2 regions of the Shewanella aegiceratis genome follow, and region 1 is predicted to be linked to the other one. Evidence: predicted binding sites of a transcription regulator. Region 1 holds the regulator's gene; the other holds the start of a gene.
The links. The regulator sigma-54, encoded in region 1, starts transcription at its own class of promoters, with help from an activator protein. The targets are predictions, from matches to a motif close to GTTGGCACGNNNNTNGNNT.
Positions count from the first base shown of each region.

Region 2: K0H80_RS04290 (P-II family nitrogen regulator) is a predicted target of sigma-54. The motif match lies at 3,046-3,064, and genes of this name have one in related genera.

Region 1 is NZ_CP080416.1:3,885,277-3,894,772, forward strand. It holds gene lptC (LPS export ABC transporter periplasmic protein LptC) at 1-232, shown strand, start outside; gene lptA (lipopolysaccharide transport periplasmic protein LptA) at 219-764, shown strand; gene lptB (LPS export ABC transporter ATP-binding protein) at 761-1,492, shown strand; gene K0H80_RS16880 (RNA polymerase factor sigma-54) at 1,627-3,114, shown strand; gene hpf (ribosome hibernation promoting factor) at 3,145-3,432, shown strand; gene ptsN (PTS IIA-like nitrogen regulatory protein PtsN) at 3,435-3,878, shown strand; gene rapZ (RNase adapter RapZ) at 3,875-4,723, shown strand; gene K0H80_RS16900 (HPr family phosphocarrier protein) at 4,716-4,991, shown strand; gene mgtE (magnesium transporter) at 5,092-6,459, shown strand; gene K0H80_RS16910 (response regulator transcription factor) at 6,564-7,247, shown strand; gene K0H80_RS16915 (sensor histidine kinase) at 7,259-8,521, shown strand; gene K0H80_RS16920 (hypothetical protein) at 8,641-8,889, shown strand; gene K0H80_RS16925 (intracellular growth attenuator family protein) at 9,025-9,237, opposite strand; gene K0H80_RS16930 (FG-GAP repeat domain-containing protein) at 9,484-9,496, opposite strand, start outside.
Region 2 is NZ_CP080416.1:956,928-966,423, reverse strand. It holds gene K0H80_RS04305 (tetratricopeptide repeat protein) at 1-861, opposite strand, end outside; gene K0H80_RS04300 (hypothetical protein) at 954-1,280, opposite strand; gene K0H80_RS04295 (ammonium transporter) at 1,399-2,649, opposite strand; gene K0H80_RS04290 (P-II family nitrogen regulator) at 2,662-3,000, opposite strand; gene K0H80_RS04285 (hydrolase) at 3,253-3,795, shown strand; gene nrfA (ammonia-forming nitrite reductase cytochrome c552 subunit) at 3,869-5,269, opposite strand; gene narQ (nitrate/nitrite two-component system sensor histidine kinase NarQ) at 5,517-7,220, shown strand; gene K0H80_RS04270 (response regulator) at 7,282-7,911, shown strand; gene K0H80_RS04265 (YacL family protein) at 8,017-8,391, opposite strand; gene fkpA (FKBP-type peptidyl-prolyl cis-trans isomerase) at 8,583-9,350, opposite strand.

The DNA of each region.
Region 1 (9,496 bases):
CACCCTGGAAAATAATGTTATCATTGATGCCATTAGCCCAGAGGAACCGATTCAGACCATAGAGACCACCTATCTGGAGCTGGATCTCAATACTATGATTATGACATCCGACAGAAGCATTCGGATCACAGGGCGTGATTTCCTCATCACGGGGGAAGGCCTATATGCCGATCTCAACGCCCAAAATATAAAACTGACGAGTCAGGTAGAAGGAACATATGAAACTAAATAGCCTTATTCTTGCGGGCCTGCTGCCCCTGGTCAGTATTGGCGCCCATGCCAAGGTAAACGACCTGCTGCAAGAGGTTAAGATCTCTGCCGCCAGCCAGGAAGCCGACATTAAGAACAACCAGATCATCTTCCACGGTCCGGTCGAGGTCACCCAAGGCTCAATCAAGATATTGGCCAGTGAACTACGCGCCTTCAGCAAAGAGAAGAACAGCGGCAAGATACTGATCGCCACCGGCAACCCGGCCACTTACTCTCAGGTGATGGAAGATGGCCGTCCCGCCTCGGCCAGCGCCAAGGAGATACGTTACGAGCTTTCCAGCCGCACCCTGACACTGATCGGCGACGCCACCCTGGAACAGGAAGGCAGCCAGGTCACGGGTTCGCAGATCCGCTACAACATAGAGCAGCAACAGCTGATCGCCGAGAGCACAGGCAAAGACAGAGTGATCACCATCATTCAGCCTGAAAACTATCAGGAACAGATCCAGCCAGAGCAGAAGCCCGAGAAGAAACCAGAACAGGAAAAACAATGACAGACCTGATCTTGAAGGCGGAGAACCTCGCCAAGAGCTATAAGAGTCGTGCCGTTGTCCAAGACGTGAGCCTCACGGTCAAGACCGGGCAGATCGTCGGCCTGCTGGGGCCAAACGGCGCCGGCAAGACCACCACCTTTTACATGGTCGTCGGCCTGGTACAGAGCGACAAGGGCCGCATCTTTATCGACGATGACGACCTGACGCTAGACCCCATGCACCTGCGCGCCCGCAAAGGCATAGGCTACCTGCCCCAGGAAGCCAGCATCTTCCGTAAGCTCTCGGTGCGAGACAACATCATGGCCGTGCTCCAGACCCGCAGCGATCTTAATAACGATGGCCGCGAAGAGGAGCTGGAACACCTGCTGGAAGAGTTTCACATCACCCATATCCGTGACAGCCACGGCATGGCGCTCTCGGGCGGTGAACGTCGCCGGGTGGAGATCGCCAGGGCGCTTGCTGCCAACCCTAAGTTTATTCTTCTCGACGAGCCGTTCGCCGGTGTCGATCCTATCTCGGTCATCGACATCAAGAAGATCATCGAGCAGCTTAAGAATCGCGGCCTGGGGGTGTTGATCACCGACCATAACGTGCGCGAAACATTAGACGTCTGCGAGAAAGCCTATATCGTCAGCCATGGTAATCTGATCGCCGAGGGCACACCCGCCGAAATCTTAGACAACCAGCAAGTACGAGCAGTGTACTTAGGTGAACAATTCAAGCTATAGTTAATCTTATAATGGGGCCACAGAGGAAATACCATGCGTTAATTGTGGCCTTAGGCACTATCCGATATATTTGTCCGGCACATATAGCCAGAGCTTTCTCATTTTATAATTAGAAACAAGGGAATAGCAGTACGATGAAAGCGTCACTTCAGCTCAAAATGGGTCAGCATCTCACCATGACGCCCCAGCTACAACAGGCCATACGTCTGTTGCAGTTGTCGTCATTAGAGTTGCAGCAGGAGATCCAGCAGGCATTAGAATCCAACCCGCTACTGGAGTTGGATGAAGAGCAGGAGAGCGCCAGCATCGAGCTGCAAGACGATAGCGTCAGCGACAGCTTCGACAACAAGTACGACGACAAGATAGAGCTGGATTCGAGCCAGGATAACTCAGGGGTCGAGACCTCAGACGCCCTGACTCAAGACTCAATGCCAGACGAGCTGCCGGTGGATACCACCTGGGATGAGGTCTACACTGCCTCGCCAAACTCAAGCTCGGGCGCCATGCGCGACGACGACATGCCTTTTCAGGGCGAGACCAGCGAAGGTCTGTATGAACACCTGGAATGGCAGAAGAACCTGACCCCTTTTTCCGATAACGACCTGGCCATCGCCACCGCCATCATCGACGCCATCGACGAGCGCGGTTACCTGACCCAGACCTGCGAAGATATTCTCGAGGCCATGGGCGACCCAGAGATCGAACTAGACGAGGTCGAGGCGGTGCTCAAACGGGTACAACACTTCGACCCTATTGGTGTGGCGGCCCGCGACCTCAGCGAATGTCTGACGATTCAGCTAGCCCAATACAGCGACGACACGCCGCACATCGCCAACGCCCGCATGCTGATCAAGGAGCACCTGGATCTCATCGCCGGACGCGACTTCCGTCTGCTGATGCGCAAAACCAAGCTCAAGGAAGATGAGCTGAGGGATGCCATAGCCCTGATCCAGACCCTGAATCCCCGTCCCGGCCTCGCCATCACCGCCAGCCGCGACGAGTACGTGATCCCGGATGTGACCGTCACCAAGAAGAAGGGACGCTGGGTAGTCGAGCTCAACCCAGACAGCATGCCCAAGATCAACGTCAACCAACAGTATGCCGCCATGGCCCGCAGCACTAAGAGTCAGGCGGATGGCCAGTTTATTCGCGGTCACCTGCAGGAAGCCAAATGGTTCCTCAAGAGCCTGGAGAGTCGCAACGAGACCCTGCTCAAGGTGACCAACTGTATCGTCGACTTCCAGCAAGGTTTCTTCGAATTTGGCGAAGAGGCGATGAAGCCCATGGTACTTAACGACATCGCCGAGGCGGTGGAGATGCATGAATCCACCATCTCGCGTGTGACCACGCAAAAATATATGCATACCCCGAGAGGGATCTTCGAGCTTAAATACTTCTTCTCCAGTCACGTCGGTACCGACGATGGCGGAGAGTGCTCTTCAACAGCAATACGTGCCTTCATTAAGAAGCTGGTTGCTGCGGAAAACCAGAAAAAGCCATTGAGCGACAGCAAGATGGCTCAACTCTTGGCCGAACAGGGTATTAAGGTGGCTAGACGCACCATTGCCAAGTATCGCGAGGCAATGCTTATACCGCCCTCGAATCAGCGCAAGAGCTTATAAAACAAACCTGGAAACTGGAGGACTATCTTTATGCAAATAAACCTGACTGGGCACCATATCGAGATCACCCAATCTCTACGAAGCTACATCGAAGAGAAATTCACAAAGCTTGAACGTCATTTCGATCAGATCAATAATGTGCACGTTGTATTAAATGTCGAAAAGTTGCAACAGAAGGTTGAGGCAAAGTTACATCTCCGTGGCGGAGAAGTGTTCGCAACATCCGAACATGCGGACATGTATGCCGCGATAGACTCCCTGATTGACAAACTCGATCGTCAGGTCATTAAACACAAAGAGAAGCTTACTAAACATTAACGATGGAACTGAGTACCATCCTGCGGCCGGAGTGCACCACCTGCGCCACTCCGGGCAGTAAGAAAAAGGTACTGGAGCTTATCAGCGACTTAGCCGCTGTCCAGTACCCCACCCTCTCCTCTCAAGAAATATTTGAAAGCCTTCTGGCTCGAGAGAAAATGGGCAGCACAGGTATAGGCAATGGTATCGCGATTCCTCACGGACGGCTGACTAACATAGATCAACCCGTGGCCGTACTGGTGAAATGTGCTGAACCAATCGCATTCGATGCCATTGACAATCAGCCCGTCGATATCCTTTTTGCGTTATTGGTGCCCGCAGATCAATGCGAGCAACATCTTAGCACCCTGGCCGCTATGGCCGAGAAGCTCAATGATAAGGCGATCATGAAGCAGCTAAGAAAGACACAAGATGAATCCGAACTCTATCAGGTGATCACCCAATGAAATTGGTTTTGGTATCCGGACGCTCAGGATCGGGAAAATCCGTCGCACTCAGGGTCCTAGAAGATCTAGGCTACTACTGTGTCGACAATCTGCCCTTGCAGATGATGGAGTCCCTGCTGGAGCAGCTCAAGGGACGCAGCGATCTCGTGGCCATCAGCGTCGATGTGCGCAACATGCCCAGCGAAGAGATCCAGCTGGAAAAACAGCTGGCCAAGCTCCCCAAAGATACCGAAATCTTAAGTTTCTTCCTGAACTCCAGCGACAATGTGCTGCTCAAGCGCTATAGCGAGACCCGCAGACTACACCCGCTGTCACGCTCTAAGGTCTCCCTCAAGGAGGCAATTCAGCTCGAGGGCAAGTTGCTCGACCCCATCGCCAAACTCGTGGATCACTATATCGACACCTCTAACCTCAACATCTATGAGTTGAGCGACAAGGTGCGCGAGATCCTGCTGGGCACGGTCGACAAGGAGCTGGTGATCAACTTCGAGTCCTTCGGCTTTAAATATGGCATGCCGACCGAAGCCGACTTCATGTTCGACGTGCGCTTCCTGCCCAATCCCCATTGGGAACCTGAGCTAAGGCCTCTGACCGGCCTGGATGAGCCAGTGCAGCAGTTTCTGAGTCAGCAGCCACTGGTCAACAAGTTCATCTGGCAGATCGAAAACCTGCTGGAAACCTGGTTGCCTCACCTGGAGCGCAACAACCGCAGCTACCTCACCATCGCCATCGGCTGCACCGGCGGCCAACACAGATCTGTCTATGTGACCGACCAGCTCGCCAAGCTGTTCAACAAGGGCAAGCATAAGGTTCAGGCGCGCCACAGAGAACTAAAGCATGACTAAGTTGGCTCGCGAGCTGACCATCTGCAACAAGTTGGGCCTGCACGCCAGAGCGGCGACCAAGCTGGCGGTGCTCGCCGCTAAGTTTGACGCCGAGGTCACCCTGATCCAGGGCGATAAACAGGCCTCCGCCGCCAGTGTACTCGGCCTCCTGATGCTCGAAACCGGCATGGGTAAAACCATCACCATCACCAGCGAAGGCAAAGATGCCCAGGCGGCCTTAGATGCCATCAGCGCCCTTATTGACGCCAAATTCGATGAGGCCGTATAATCGGCTCGCTTTGCGGTGCCCGCTTAATTTCGTCCTATACTTATCATAGACTTACAAGCCTACCACCCAAGCCGTTCAATCAACTGCCAAAGGAGGAGCTATGCCGATCGAAGTGTTAGATAGTGAAACCACAGATCAACGCCTTAATCAGCTCACTCAAGCCTTAGGCAGCGGCATGTTTGTCCATGTGCGCAGCATGCTGCACGACATGGCCGCCTCTGATATCGCCTTTATCCTGGAATCTTCGCCGCCGCGCACCCGTCAGGTGCTCTGGCAGCTAATCGATCAACAGCACACGGGGGAGATCCTCGACGAGCTGGGCGAAGAACTCAAAGATACCCTGATCACCCAGATGAGCCCCGAGCGCGTCGCCAAGGCAGCCGAAGGCATGGACACGGACGATCTGGCCTACATACTGCGTAGTCTGCCCGACAGCGTCTTCAATCAGGTGTTGCAGTCGATGACGGCGCAAGACAGAGCCAGGGTGGAGCAAGCCCTTTCCTACCCGGAAGACACTGCCGGCAGTATCATGAACACGGATACTGTCACCGTGCGCCCCGATGTCACCATAGACGTGATCCTGCGTTACCTGAGGATCCGCGGCGAGCTGCCCGATGCCACCGATACCCTCTATGTGGTGGATAAGCGCGACAGCCTGCTGGGCGGTGTGCGCATTACCGACCTGCTGACCTGCGACCCCAATGCCTCGGTGCGGGAGATCATGAACGACGATCTCGAAGGGATCCCCGTGGGTATGGATGACGGCGAAGTCGCCCAGCTGTTCGAGCGTCACGACTGGGTCTCGGCCCCCGTGGTCGAAGAGGAGACCAACCGTCTGCTGGGGCGTATCACCATCGATGATATCGTCGACGTGATCCGTGAAGATGCCGAACACTCCATGATGGGGATGGCGGGGATGGACGACGACACAGATACCTTCGGCCCAGTGGTCAAGAGTACCCTGAGGCGCTCCCTCTGGCTGACCATCAACCTGTTTGCCGCCCTGCTGGCCGCCTCGGTCAGCAACATGTTCGAGAACACCCTGGAGCAGTTTGCCACCATCGCCATCTTGATGACCATAGTCCCCAGCATGGGTGGCGTCGCCGGCAACCAGACCCTGGCGCTGGTGATCCGCGGTATCGCCCTGGGGCAGATAGGCCAGAGTAACTCCCGCTGGCTGATCGGTAAGGAACTGGCCATCGGCTTTCTCAACGGCCTGCTCTGGTCCATGCTGGTATTTGCCGCCGTCTGGCTGTGGAAGGGCGACATTGCCCTGGGCGGACTGATCGGCGGCGCCATGCTGATCAACATGACGGTGGCCGGTCTGGCCGGCGCCTGTATCCCACTGCTGCTGAAGAAATTCAATGTCGATCCCGCACTGGCCGGTGGCATGGTGCTGACCACGGTCACTGATGTGATCGGCCTGTTCGCCTTCCTCGGCCTGGCGACCCTGTTCCTGCTGCATTGACACCTAGGCGCATCTCAAAGCTCAATCGGATGCGCTTGAATTTCAATGTTATCGACATCTTTTTCACGCTAGGATAGGTAGAGTCATCCGGCCAGAGAACTGTCATGCAAAATACTCAAATACTCATCATAGAAGATAATGCCGATGTCGCCGGTGTCCTGGGGGACTATCTCGAATCCCAAGGAGCTCAGGTGGATTATGCCAGCAATGGCGAGCTCGGCCTGCGCCTCGCCACCGAAGGGCACTTCGACGCCATAGTGCTGGATCTCATGCTGCCCAAGATGGACGGCTACGCCGTGGCCAAGGCCCTACGTCAGCAGGGCTCCAGCGTGCCCATATTGATGCTGACGGCGCTGGACGACAAACAAGATCTGCTGCAAGGCTTTCATAGTGGCGCCGACGACTATCTGACCAAACCCTTCGATCTCGATGAGCTACATGTACGCCTGCTGGCGTTGATTAAGCGTCAGCTCGGGCGCGTCGCCCAGGGCTGTCAGCAGTGCGGGCCGCTCACCCTCAACATCGCCGAGCACACCGCCTATCGTGATGGCAAGAAGCTACAGCTGACCCCAAGCTGCTATCAGATCCTCCACCTGCTGATCTCCCGCGCGCCTAACGTGGTAAAACGTGAGGAGATAGTGCAGCACCTGTGGGGGGAAGAACCGCCCAACAGCGACATCTTGCGCAGCCATATGTACCAGCTGAGAAATCAGGTGGATAAACCCTTCGACACCCCCATCATACTCACCGTGCCTAAGATAGGCTTTCGGTTAGACGTGAATCAATAGAGGCCCCACAGGTGCAAAAAACCGCCAAGAGTCTGACTCGCAAGCTAAGTTTCTACTTCGGGGGGATCGCCCTCTTGGTGGCCGCCATCCTCTACCTGCTCAGTATATTTATCCTCTACTGGGTCGAAGATGAGCTCAACCGCCGCAGTCTGGAGCAGATAGCGCCTAGTGCTAAGGCGGCATTCGAGCAGGGCGCCGAGTCGCCGCTGGTGTTGAGCACCACTATCGTCGCCTATAACGATGCAGCCAGCTTACCCGATGAATATCAAGGCATTGTCGATCTGCCCGTCGGTTTTCTCGATGAACTGCACGATACCTTCAAGGAGGATATCTTCATCTTTCGCGGCCAATATGGCGAAGGCGAGGCGACACATCCCCTGATTCTGGTGATGAATGCCGAGCAGGTAGAGCTGAGCCGTAACGAATGGAACAATATCAGCCTGGTGATCCTGGCCGTCACCCTGATGTTGTTTGCCCTGTTCGGCTTTGCCATCACATTGCTCACCCGCAGGCTTATCGCGCCCATTCGCGCCATCAGCGAGCAGCTCGAGGACTCGGAGGGCGACCAGAGTTTTCGCGTCTCCAAGGATGCCACCCAGGAATTTCATGCCCTCACCGCCAGCCTCAACCATTATCAGCAGCAGATCGCCCAGCTGATCCGCCGGGAACAAGCCTTCTCCCGCTACGCCAGCCATGAACTGAGAACTCCGCTGACCATTATTCAAGGCGCCAGCCGTCTGCTGGAACAGGAGGGCAAGCCAGAGTTTATGCAACGACAGCGAAGCCGTATCGCCAAGGCCGCAAGCAATATGCAGCACATCATAGACGCGCTGCTGAGCCTGGTGAAACAGGAGAAGGGGCTGAGTTCACCCGACCTCAGGCCGCTACAGGAGAAAGAGCTAAAGCAGATCCTTGCCGAGGTCGAACCGCTGGCGAGCCAGAAACAGATCCAATTAGGCCTCACCCTAGATGCCACGCCGCAGATAGCCCCCAGCGAGGCGGTACTGCGCATGTTACTGATCAACTTGCTCAATAACGCCATCAACGCCAGCGACAGCGGCTGTATCGCCATCAGCGTCGACGATGAGGGGATCTCGGTGAAAGATCAGGGCCGCGGCATGAGCAGCAGCGACACTCGCCCCCAGGGCCATGGCTTAGGGCTGGAGATAGTCGAGGCCCTGTGTCAGCGTTATCAGTGGCGTTTTAGCCTCAGCAATTGCGACAAGGGCTGCATCGCCAGGTTGCACTTTCCTGCATCAACCCATGCCTCCTGATGGTGCAAGATAGGCGCTGAGCCGAGTAATCGCTCACTCAAGACCCAGTTTTTCGCCTGTCATCTAATTGGCATAAGTTTCGCTTATCCTAGCGCGGTCACGCACTAGGAGGCTTTCCCTTGTTTTCACTCAAGACACAATGGCACACCAATGACACTGACGCCTTTTGGCAACCTCAATTCGACGGAGAACCAAGCCATGAAGAAGTGCCTTACCCGCACCCTCTAGGCGGTCATCCACAGCGGGGCGCGATAGATGCGCGGCTAAATGCGCTAGGTCGGGAAGAGATAGGCCAGAGCCAGCAGCTCAGCCTGAATCGGGAAATCATGACACTGGTCGCAGAACAGGCCAGGTTATCGCTCAACTAGCTTTAACCTCAGCTAAGTTTTTAAGGTCAACCAAGTTTTTAAGCTCAAGCAGCCAGGTTATCTCTAAAGTAGAGTGCTAAGCTCGGCCACCGGCGAATCGATAGCGCGGCGAAAAGGCGCTAGGATAGTAAACCGCTAACGGGAACGCGGGGTAATATTGGAGAGGCTATCGAAGAATCTCTGCCTCTGCTTCTCGGCATCGAAGCGGCGCACCATCTGCCACTCCTGAAACAGGGCAATTGCAAACCCTATGACCACCACCAACAAGCATCCGGCTCCCAGGTAGGTGATGATATTTACTGCGACATCTGCTCCTGCAGAACTGCTGGCGCTGCCAAAACCTATCATACACAACCCTTACACTTAGTCTCTGGGTGACCAGGAGTCACCTTCGACCTCAGGGTAGCGATGAAAAATTAAACAAAACTTAAGCCAATTAGCCCCCTCGAGAGGGATTTGTGTTAGTGAGAGCTAACTCACTGAAGCAGAGCGGGTTATTACCATCTAATCGAGCGCGGCTTAATTGCGACAAAGTGTATCACCAGGTCCTAGCCACCTTGCCGTCACCGACACAACTGGCAAAACAGCCAAGGGCTATTGGGTCATG
Region 2 (9,496 bases), 1.6 Mb from region 1:
CCTGTCTTGACTGGCGAGTAACACCCCATAGTTAAACAGGGCATTCATATCCTCACTGTCTCGGGAAAGCGCCAGCTTATAGAGACTTTCCGCCCTATCATCCAACCCCTTGTAGCGATAGAGGATCGCCAGGGTATTCAAGGCGGGAATAAAATCGGCCTTTAACATCAGGCTCTGCTTCAGATAGGCATAGGCCTGGTCGTAACGTCCCTCCACCAGAGACTCGGCCGCGACATTGTTATAGAACATCGCCATGACAGTGGTTCTGTCGATTCGCCTTTTGGCATAGCCACGCATGGTACGCTCGGGCAGAAAATCTATCTGCAACGCATTTTTGTCGGCAAGGAAGGTATCACTCGTCTCTCTTGGAATTAGGCGCAGATTGATGTGACCATTCACCAGATAGAAGTCACCGGCCTTGTCCCACACGGGCGGCACTTCGACCTCTTGAAACTCGACATCGACCCCCAAGGCATCGGCAAGCGAGGCACTGAGTAACACCAACGACAGACAGTTACCGGCGCGCGCATTAAAGGTATCCGCCGGGATCTTTGTTAGATTATCTTGGTATTTGAAACCGCCTTTATCGGCGTTGATGTAGTTGGCTAGCCACAAGTTAGCGGCAATATAGTCTCGCGCCATTCGGCTGCGCTTATAATCTTGCCGCAGATCGATCGTGACCTGAGTCGGCAGCGCAAATAGCTTATCCGGCGTAACCTGAACCGCAACCGCCGCGAATTCATCGTCGGCAAAGTACTGATCGATATTAGCGAGGGTTTCCTTACCCGGGCCGCTGGCACAACCGCTCACTATGAAGAATAACAACAAGATAGCGCGCTTATACTCAATTAGCCTTTTCATATTAAACCTACGCTGATGAGGGCACCGTAAGATCTATCATAAAGTAGGCTTTTTCATTTTGCCCCACGCAAAGCGTTACAAAATATTAACAATCACTGAGATACTGGCGGATCGACCTGAATATAGAGCTGCTGAGGGTCTAGGCCCTCGGTTTGATACAGATAGGGGCGATAAAAACTCGCGCCGCAACGATAGTAGGCATAGGGCGACTTAAACAGCACGCAGCCCAAGGGCAGACTCTGCAATATCTGGATCTGCTGCTGCAAACGCAGGGATTCCCGCCACTCAAAGTCCTGCTGCACCTTGTCGCGCACGGCGAAGGCGTCGAAGGGTTCGCTCGACTTACGCACCACCACCTGACCGGCCTGCAACTGAATTGAGACCAGTAACGACAACAACACCCAGAGAGACTGCTTCATGTTAGCGCTCCTTACACCGCATTTTTTGATAGCATAATACAAAAGACAGGGTCCGCACCATGAGGTACGGACCCTGTTAATTCTACTATCAGTTTTGGTAATCTGTTTTGACTAGCCGTTAACTGGCGCTCTTGAGTGAGACAAACTCTGGGTAGGCATCTATGCCACAATCCGATGCATCCATACCGTTGTACTCTTCCTCTTCCGAGACACGGATCCCCATGGTGATCTTGAGGATATACCAGGCCGCAAAGGAAACCCCGAATACCCAGGCGAAGATGACCGAGGCGCCGTAGAGCTGACCCAAGACTGTCGCATCGGCATTTGACAGCGGCACCAGCATCACACCGAACAGGCCGGCAACACCGTGCACCGAAATAGCACCGACAGGATCGTCAATCTTGACTCTGTCGAACATCACGATGGAGAAGACCACCAGACCGCCGGCAACCATGCCGATAACTCCGGCCAGAGGCAGTGATGGCGACAAAGGATCTGCGGTGATCGCCACCAGGCCCGCCAAGGCACCGTTTAAGATCATGGTCAAGTCCGCCTTACCCCATACCATCTTACAGACCACCAGGGCAGAGACGGCGCCAAAGGCGGCTGCAGAGTTAGTGTTAACGAAGATTTTCGCCACCGCCGACGCGTTCTCGGCGTCAGACACCAGCAGCTGAGAGCCACCGTTAAAGCCGAACCACCCCATCCACAAGATGAACATACCTAAGGTTGCCATCGGCAGGTTAGAACCTGGGATAGGATTCACCTGACCGTTAGGGCCATACTTGCCCTTACGAGCGCCGAGTAACAAGACACCCGAGATAGCCGCCGCCGCGCCCGCCATGTGTACTATGCCACTACCGGCGAAGTCGACAAACCCAGCCTCGGAGAGGAAACCGCCGCCCCAGGTCCAGTAACCTTCGACAGGATAGATAACCCCAGTCATTACCACAGAGAAGATCAGGAAGGCCCACAGCTTCATACGCTCGGCAACGGCGCCCGAGACGATAGACATAGCGGTCGCCACAAACACCACCTGGAAGAAGAAATCCGATTCCAGCGCGTGGTCGGCATCGCTTGCCTGAGCACCAATGAGGCTGGCGAACGATGGTAACCAGCCACCCTCGGCGTTATCCACGTACATGATGTTGTAACCCACCACCAGATACATGATACAGGCGATAGAATAGAGACAGACGTTCTTGGTTAAGATCTCTGTGGTGTTCTTAGAGCGCACCAGACCCGCTTCCAACATGGCAAACCCGGCCGCCATCCACATCACCAGCGCGCCAGAGATCAAGAAATAAAAGGTGTCGAGAGCAAACTTTAACTCAGATACTGTCGCACCTAGTGTTACTAACTCTTCCATTGGAATTCCCCCTTAAAGTGCTTCGTTATCGAGTTCGCCGGTACGGATACGGATCACCTGATCGAGATCCGTCACGAAAATCTTGCCGTCGCCTATCTTGCCCGTATGCGCCGCCGCGACGATGGACTCGATAAGGTGATCGACGTTTTCAGCCTTAGTGGCGATATCCAGTTTGACCTTAGGCAGAAAATCCACCTGGTATTCGGCGCCACGATAGAGCTCTGTATGGCCTTTCTGACGTCCGAACCCCTTCACCTCGGTCACCGTCATCCCCTCAATCCCCAACCCTGCAATGGCTTCTCGCACATCATCGAGTTTGAATGGCTTGATTATTGCGCTGATTAATTTCATTACCGCCTCCGACTCATCTTAGTATTCTTGCTGATGCCAAAGGCAATTCAATCATCAGGCCAATATTACAAAACCTTAACATTCATAAGCTTAGCAATAGCGACGTCCTTCATGCTGCATATAAATGCACCAATTAGGTGCGACTATGCACAGAGCGCACAAAAATAGCGCAGTCGCCTATTCGACTTATGACGGATTGGGTGGCGAAATTATCCGGGTATGATGGAGTCATCACCCATAGAGGAGCGCCCTATGTTGCAACCACAGGAATGTGTACTCATCATCGTCGATGTTCAGGGAAAGCTGGCCACCCTGATGCACCAGGCTGAGGAACTTGAAACCCGGCTCACCACACTGATAAAGGCGGCCGAGCTGTTTGATATCCCTGTCGTCTGGCTGGAGCAGCTGCCCGATAAGCTGGGGGCCACTAGTCCGGCATTGGCCGAGCTGCTTACGCCTCATTATCAGCCTATCCCTAAGGCTCATTTTAGCGGCTGGCACGCCGAGTCCTTCAGGCAGGCACTGCAGCAGTATGGCAGGCCCAAGGTGTTGCTCGCAGGCATAGAGACCCACATCTGCGTCTACCAGACCTGCCGGGATCTGCTGGACAACGAATATGAGGTGCACTTGGTGACCGACGCCGTCTCCTCGCGAACCGAGGCCAATAAGCAGTTAGGCTGTGAGATGATGACCCAGCACGGCGCCTTACTGACCAATAGCGAGTCTTTGTTGTTCGAGCTGCAGGCTGAGGCCAGTGGCGACAGATTCAGGGCCCTGCTGAAGATGATAAAGTAGTGACCAAATAAAGTAGTGAAGATATAAAAAAGCCCCGGATAACCGGGGCTTTTACTATGCAGGGGGGGGGGAATTAGTAAGTTGCTTCGCGCTTCTTAGCTTCGGCATCCCACTTAGGCAATACAGTCTTCTTGAACTCTGCCTTGTCGGCATTCAACTTGTTCATGTCCATACCCAGCGCAGCTTGCGCCTTAGCCTTGGTAGAAACATCTGGGAAGGCGATAGGTTGCTTAACACCTTTGGTTGCTAGCAGTTGAGCTAGTTTGATGCGTGCATCTCCAGCCTTATCTACCGCAGTACCTAGGATGCGTAGCGCTTCGTCAGCTGCGTGAGCCGCAACACCATGAGAGGCGGTTGCATAATCCCAGCGCCATTGTGCGTGACGGATATCCATTAAGATTGGCTTCATTTCAGCTTCAGTTGCACCCGCATCCCAAGCCGCTTTAGCTTCGAAGTGCGCCTTAACTAGCTGAGACTCGGCACGTGCCTTAAGGTCAGCAACCTTAACTTTGCGCTCTTTAGTCAGGTTAACCATGAACTCTTTGCTTTGAGTATGACAAGTCGCACAAGTCTCTTCGAAGCGATCGAATGGGTTACCTACCTTGTGGTCGGTAAACTTACGGCCTTCAGCATTCTTCACCTTAGGCATATGACAGTCAGTACAGGTCACATTGTTCTTACCGTGTACGCCTAGCTGCCAAGTTTCATAGCCTGGGTGCTGTGCTTTCAGCATAGGCGTCTTAGATACGGCGTGAGTCCAGTCTTTGAACTCCATGTTGTCGTAGTAGACTTCCATCTGCTCAACAGTTGTGCCCATATCCCAAGGGAACTTAACAAAACCTTTGCGATCTTTGGTCTTCTCGAAGTAGTACTCTACGTGACACTGACCACACACCATAGACTGCTTGTCTTTCTTAGAAGCCTTGTCAAATGGAGTGCCTAGTGTTGCCATGGCGCGCTCGGCGAATGGACGAGACATACGCAGTTTAGAAGAGCCTTTCTCGTGACAGTCAGAACAACCGATAGTGTTCACGATTTCTGCGCCGCCTTTGTACCACTTACCAGTGAAGTAGCCATCTTCGCCCTGCTCTTCGATCACGCGAGGCACGTCTGGGCTCTTACATGACCAACATGCCATTGGCATTGGGCCATCTTCGGCAGACTTAGGCGCACCGGTACGCAGAGTGTTACGTACGTCGGTTACTGCATACATATGACCACGAGGGGCATTGTAATCTTTGGCGAAGCCGTAACCCGCCCACAACACAACCAGGCTAGGCACTTCTTCAAGCATATCGACAACTTCTTTGCTTTCGGCTGTGTCATGCCAGCTGTTGTACTGCTTAGAAAACTTGTCTTTGTAGACTTCGTTACGTGGCTCAGTCTTGTCACTTGCCATCACGCCGGTAGCCATCAGGCCAGCGGCGACCAAAGCACTCAGTGCAAAGGTTTTTGTAGTTAATGTTCTCACCATCTCATCTCCGTGTTACTTTTTATAGTAGTCTTAAAAACCACAACATCTCCAAGGCCAAAGTTAGTCCCTTAACCCCGTTAAAAATATACCCCTTATGGGGTATCCGGGTTAAAACTTGAGGCAGATCATAATGTGAATGTGTTGTTGGTCACATTTTTATCACCTTGTTAATTTTATCAGCAATTGCTAAACAAGTATCATAGTCCAAATTTCCGATTTTTCCCTATAATTTAATGAGTTCTAATACATGAAGAAAGGCAGCCTCACCTCCACCATATTAAGGTTAATGCTGGCCTTAATTTTACTTTCCAGTGGACTCGCCACCTTCGCCATAGCTAATTTGGCTTATAGCCTGGGAGACGCCAGAGCAATCAACGCCTCCGGCTCTCTGCGTATGCAGAGTTACCGTCTGATGTTTTACGCCAACTCCGGCAGCGAGGGAGCCGACGACAAAATTAGAGAGTTTGAGGCCACCCTCCACTCGGATGCACTGAAACGCTCACTCGACTGGATGACGCCGGACGATCTCGCCTCCCAGTACCTGTTGGTTATCCAGAAGTGGCAGGTGATGAAGCAATATATCGAAGAGGAGAACTCACGCCTCTATGTCTCCGCCCTCAAAGATTTCGTCGACACCATAGATCTCTTCGTGCTGGAAACCGAGGAATTCGCCGCCTTTAAGCTCAAGCTGCTGGCCGCCAGCCAGATCACCGGCCTGGGCCTCATGTTACTGATCGCTTTCTTTGCCGTACGCTTTACCAAGCGTAAGGTGGTCACTCCCCTCAATCAGTTGATGGAGTCGGCCAACACCATCTCTAAGGGAGAGTTCGATGTCACCATGCCAGATAGCGAATATATCGAGCTCAGCTCGCTAAGCAACGCGCTGGCCACCAGTGCCAGAGAGCTGTCGACCCTCTATAACAACCTGGAAAATCAGGTCAAAGAGAAAACCTTCGCCCTCACCCGCGCCAACAACGAGCTCAAACTGCTCTACGACAACTTGGTGATGCTGCACTCGGGCAAGCTGGAGATCAGTACCCTGAAACAAGCGCTAAATCAGCTCAGGGCCCACGAACCCAACAGCTTCCTGCGCCTGGTGATCGCCCAGGATGACAAGGAGAAGCTCTACATAGATGCCGACGGCGGCTGGCCCATCGCCTCGCGTAGCCAGACCCGTTTCCCGCTAAAATTTGCCGACAACGAACTGGGCTATCTTGAGGTCACTGCCCTGGGCGAGATCAATCATCCCCTGTTCGAGAACTTCGCCATCATGCTGGCCCGCTCTATTGTCATCTATAACGCCGGCGAGCAGCGCCAGCAGCTGGCACTGATGGAGGAGCGCGGCGTGATCGCCCGCGAGCTGCACGACTCTCTGGGTCAGCTACTCTCATTTCTCAAGATCCAGGTCAACCTGCTCTCCAAGGGGCTGGACAGCCAGTGCCGCAGCCCCCAGGTAGAGGAGCAGCTCAAGGAGATCAACGAAGGGGTCAACACCGCCTATGTGCAGCTACGTGAGCTGCTATCTACCTTCCGTCTGACCATTAAAGATCCCAACCTCAATCATGCGATCGAGATGATGCTCGACCAGCTCAGGGGACAAACTACCGCCAAGATCACCCTGGAAGACAAGCTGCCTATTCAACTGCTTGGTGCTCATCAACACATTCATGTGTTGCAGCTCACCCGTGAGGCGACCCTCAACGCCATCAAGCATGCCCAGGCGGATCATATTCATATCTGTTGCACCCGCAGCGGCAATAACGTCAAGATCAGCATCAGCGACGACGGCGTCGGCCTGGAGAAGCTCAAGGAGAGGGATCAACATTTTGGCATAGGAATCATGCATGAACGCGCAAGTCGCCTCTCGGGTGTGGTAGACTTCAGCAGCAATGAACAGGGCGGAACCACGGTCACCTTGCTTTTCCCGCCCGAACAAGAGCCGCGCCAGTAGGGATGCTGGTGATATAAGATACTAATTTTTAAATAAAACAGACCTCAGTGGAGGCAATAAAATGGGCAAACCATATTCAGTTTTGGTTGTAGACGATCATCCCCTGCTACGTCGCGGGATCTGTCAACTTATCACCTCTGACTCAGACTTCACCCTATTTGGTGAAGCAGGCAGCGGCCTAGATGCCCTGTCGGCAATTGCCGAAAACGAACCGGACATCGTGCTACTGGACCTCAACATGAAGGGAATGACAGGGCTAGATACCCTCAATGCCTTGCGTCAGGAAGGGGTCACCAGCCGCATCGTGATCCTCACGGTATCCGATGCCAAGCAGGACGTTATCCGCCTGGTCAGGGCTGGCGCCGACGGTTACCTGCTCAAAGACACAGAGCCGGATCTGCTGCTGGAGAAGCTGAAGAATGCCATGCAGGGTCACAGAGTGATCTCTGAGTCGGTGGAAGACTTCATCTATGAGCTGAAAGATGGCGCCGACGAGCAGGCCTGGATAGACAACCTGACCCCGAGAGAGCTACAGATCCTCGAGCAACTGGCCGAAGGTAAGAGCAACCGGGTGATCTCAGAGCAGCTGCATATCAGCGAAGGAACGGTCAAGGTGCACGTGAAGAACCTGCTGCGCAAGGCCAACGCCAAGTCACGCACCGAGATGGCGGTACGCTACCTAAACCAATGAGCCTAGGTGCTACGCCGGCCAAAACAGCTAACACGTAAAAAGGCAGCCTGAGCTGCCTTTTTCTTTGTAAAACTTTCTGTACTTCCCAGAATACCCTTTCCCTGTCTATCGACTCTCTTCGATGAAGGCCTGCCAACTCTTGAGCGCCGCCTCAAAATCCTCCAGGCCACAGAAGGCCTCGGACTCACCGTCATACAGGGACATGGACTCATCCAGTTGGGTGTCGTCATCCATCTCCAGGGCGTTGGCAAATACTCTGGCCTGCTCTTCATCCAGCTCGAGGGAGATCCCCTGGCCGACAAAACGTTGCTCTGTCAGCCTACCCTGCTGCAGCGCCGCTATGGTCGACGCGATCTGCGCTATGAGGGCCTTGTCTTCGCCCAGCTCATCGACAAACCAAAGCCCCATAATCTCATGATCCATGGTGAACTGTGCCACCAGGGTGCCGGTCAATGTGTTGCGACGAAATTCATATTCCATAAGCTGTCTTCCCCAAGGTTACCTTGCAAATTCTAACCTAAGGCCGAGACAATGCCAGAGTTATCCGATTCCCTCTGGACTAAGCGGCGAAAATTCCCCCTCGCTGTTCACACATGCGGTTCTCACAGTCTTTTCTTTCGGCCACAAAAAAGGGCGCCTAAGCGCCCCTTTTAAGCCTTTAGTCATTAGGCTTACTTAGCCGCTGCGGCTTCTTCTGCTGCTGGCGCAGCTTTCTCGATAGAAAGCAGCTCAACTTCGAAGATCAGCGTAGAGTTAGCTGGGATGCTACCTGTGTCGCGGCTACCATAGGCCAGCTCGGCTGGGATCACGAAACGGTACTTAGAACCCACAGACATCAGCTGAACACCCTCGGTCCAACCTGGGATAACACGGTTTAGCGGGAACTTAGCGCTTTGACCACGGGCGATAGAGCTATCGAACTCGGTGCCGTCGATCAGTGTGCCCACATAGTGCACTTCAACCGTATCTTCTGCAGCCGGCTTATCACCAGTACCTTCGGTGATCACTTCATACTGCAGACCAGATTCTGTCGTCACAACGCCTTCTTTCGCCTTGTTGGCTTCTAGGAAAGCTGCGCTCTCTGCCTGGGCTTTCTCGGCCAATGCAGTCGCTTGCGCCTGACGCTTCTCGTTTAACTGCTCGTCAAGGCCTTGCAGTACTGTCTGCATCTCTTCTTCAGTCAGCTTAAGCTCATCGTTCAGACCATTGCTAAAGCCTTGAATGATCAGGCTACGATCCACTGGTAGACCTAGCTCTTCCTGCTCTTTGATATGACCAGACATATATTTACCGATAGACGCACCTACGCTATAGGCTTGCTTCTGCGCTTGGGTCTCAAGTTTAACTTCTGCCGGTTTTGTTACTTTTTGTTCTTGGTTACAAGCAGTTAGACCAACCACCGCCAACGCGACCAGTGACATTTTATAAATGGACTTCATTAAAGCTTCCTCAGCATTTTCTTGTGGTTACAATAACCTTACTCTTCTAAGACGAACCACTTTATACTAGTTAATTAACATATACCAATTACATTGATTAAGTTTCATCAATGTCGCCTGGCGACATTGCGCCAGGCGAAAACCTT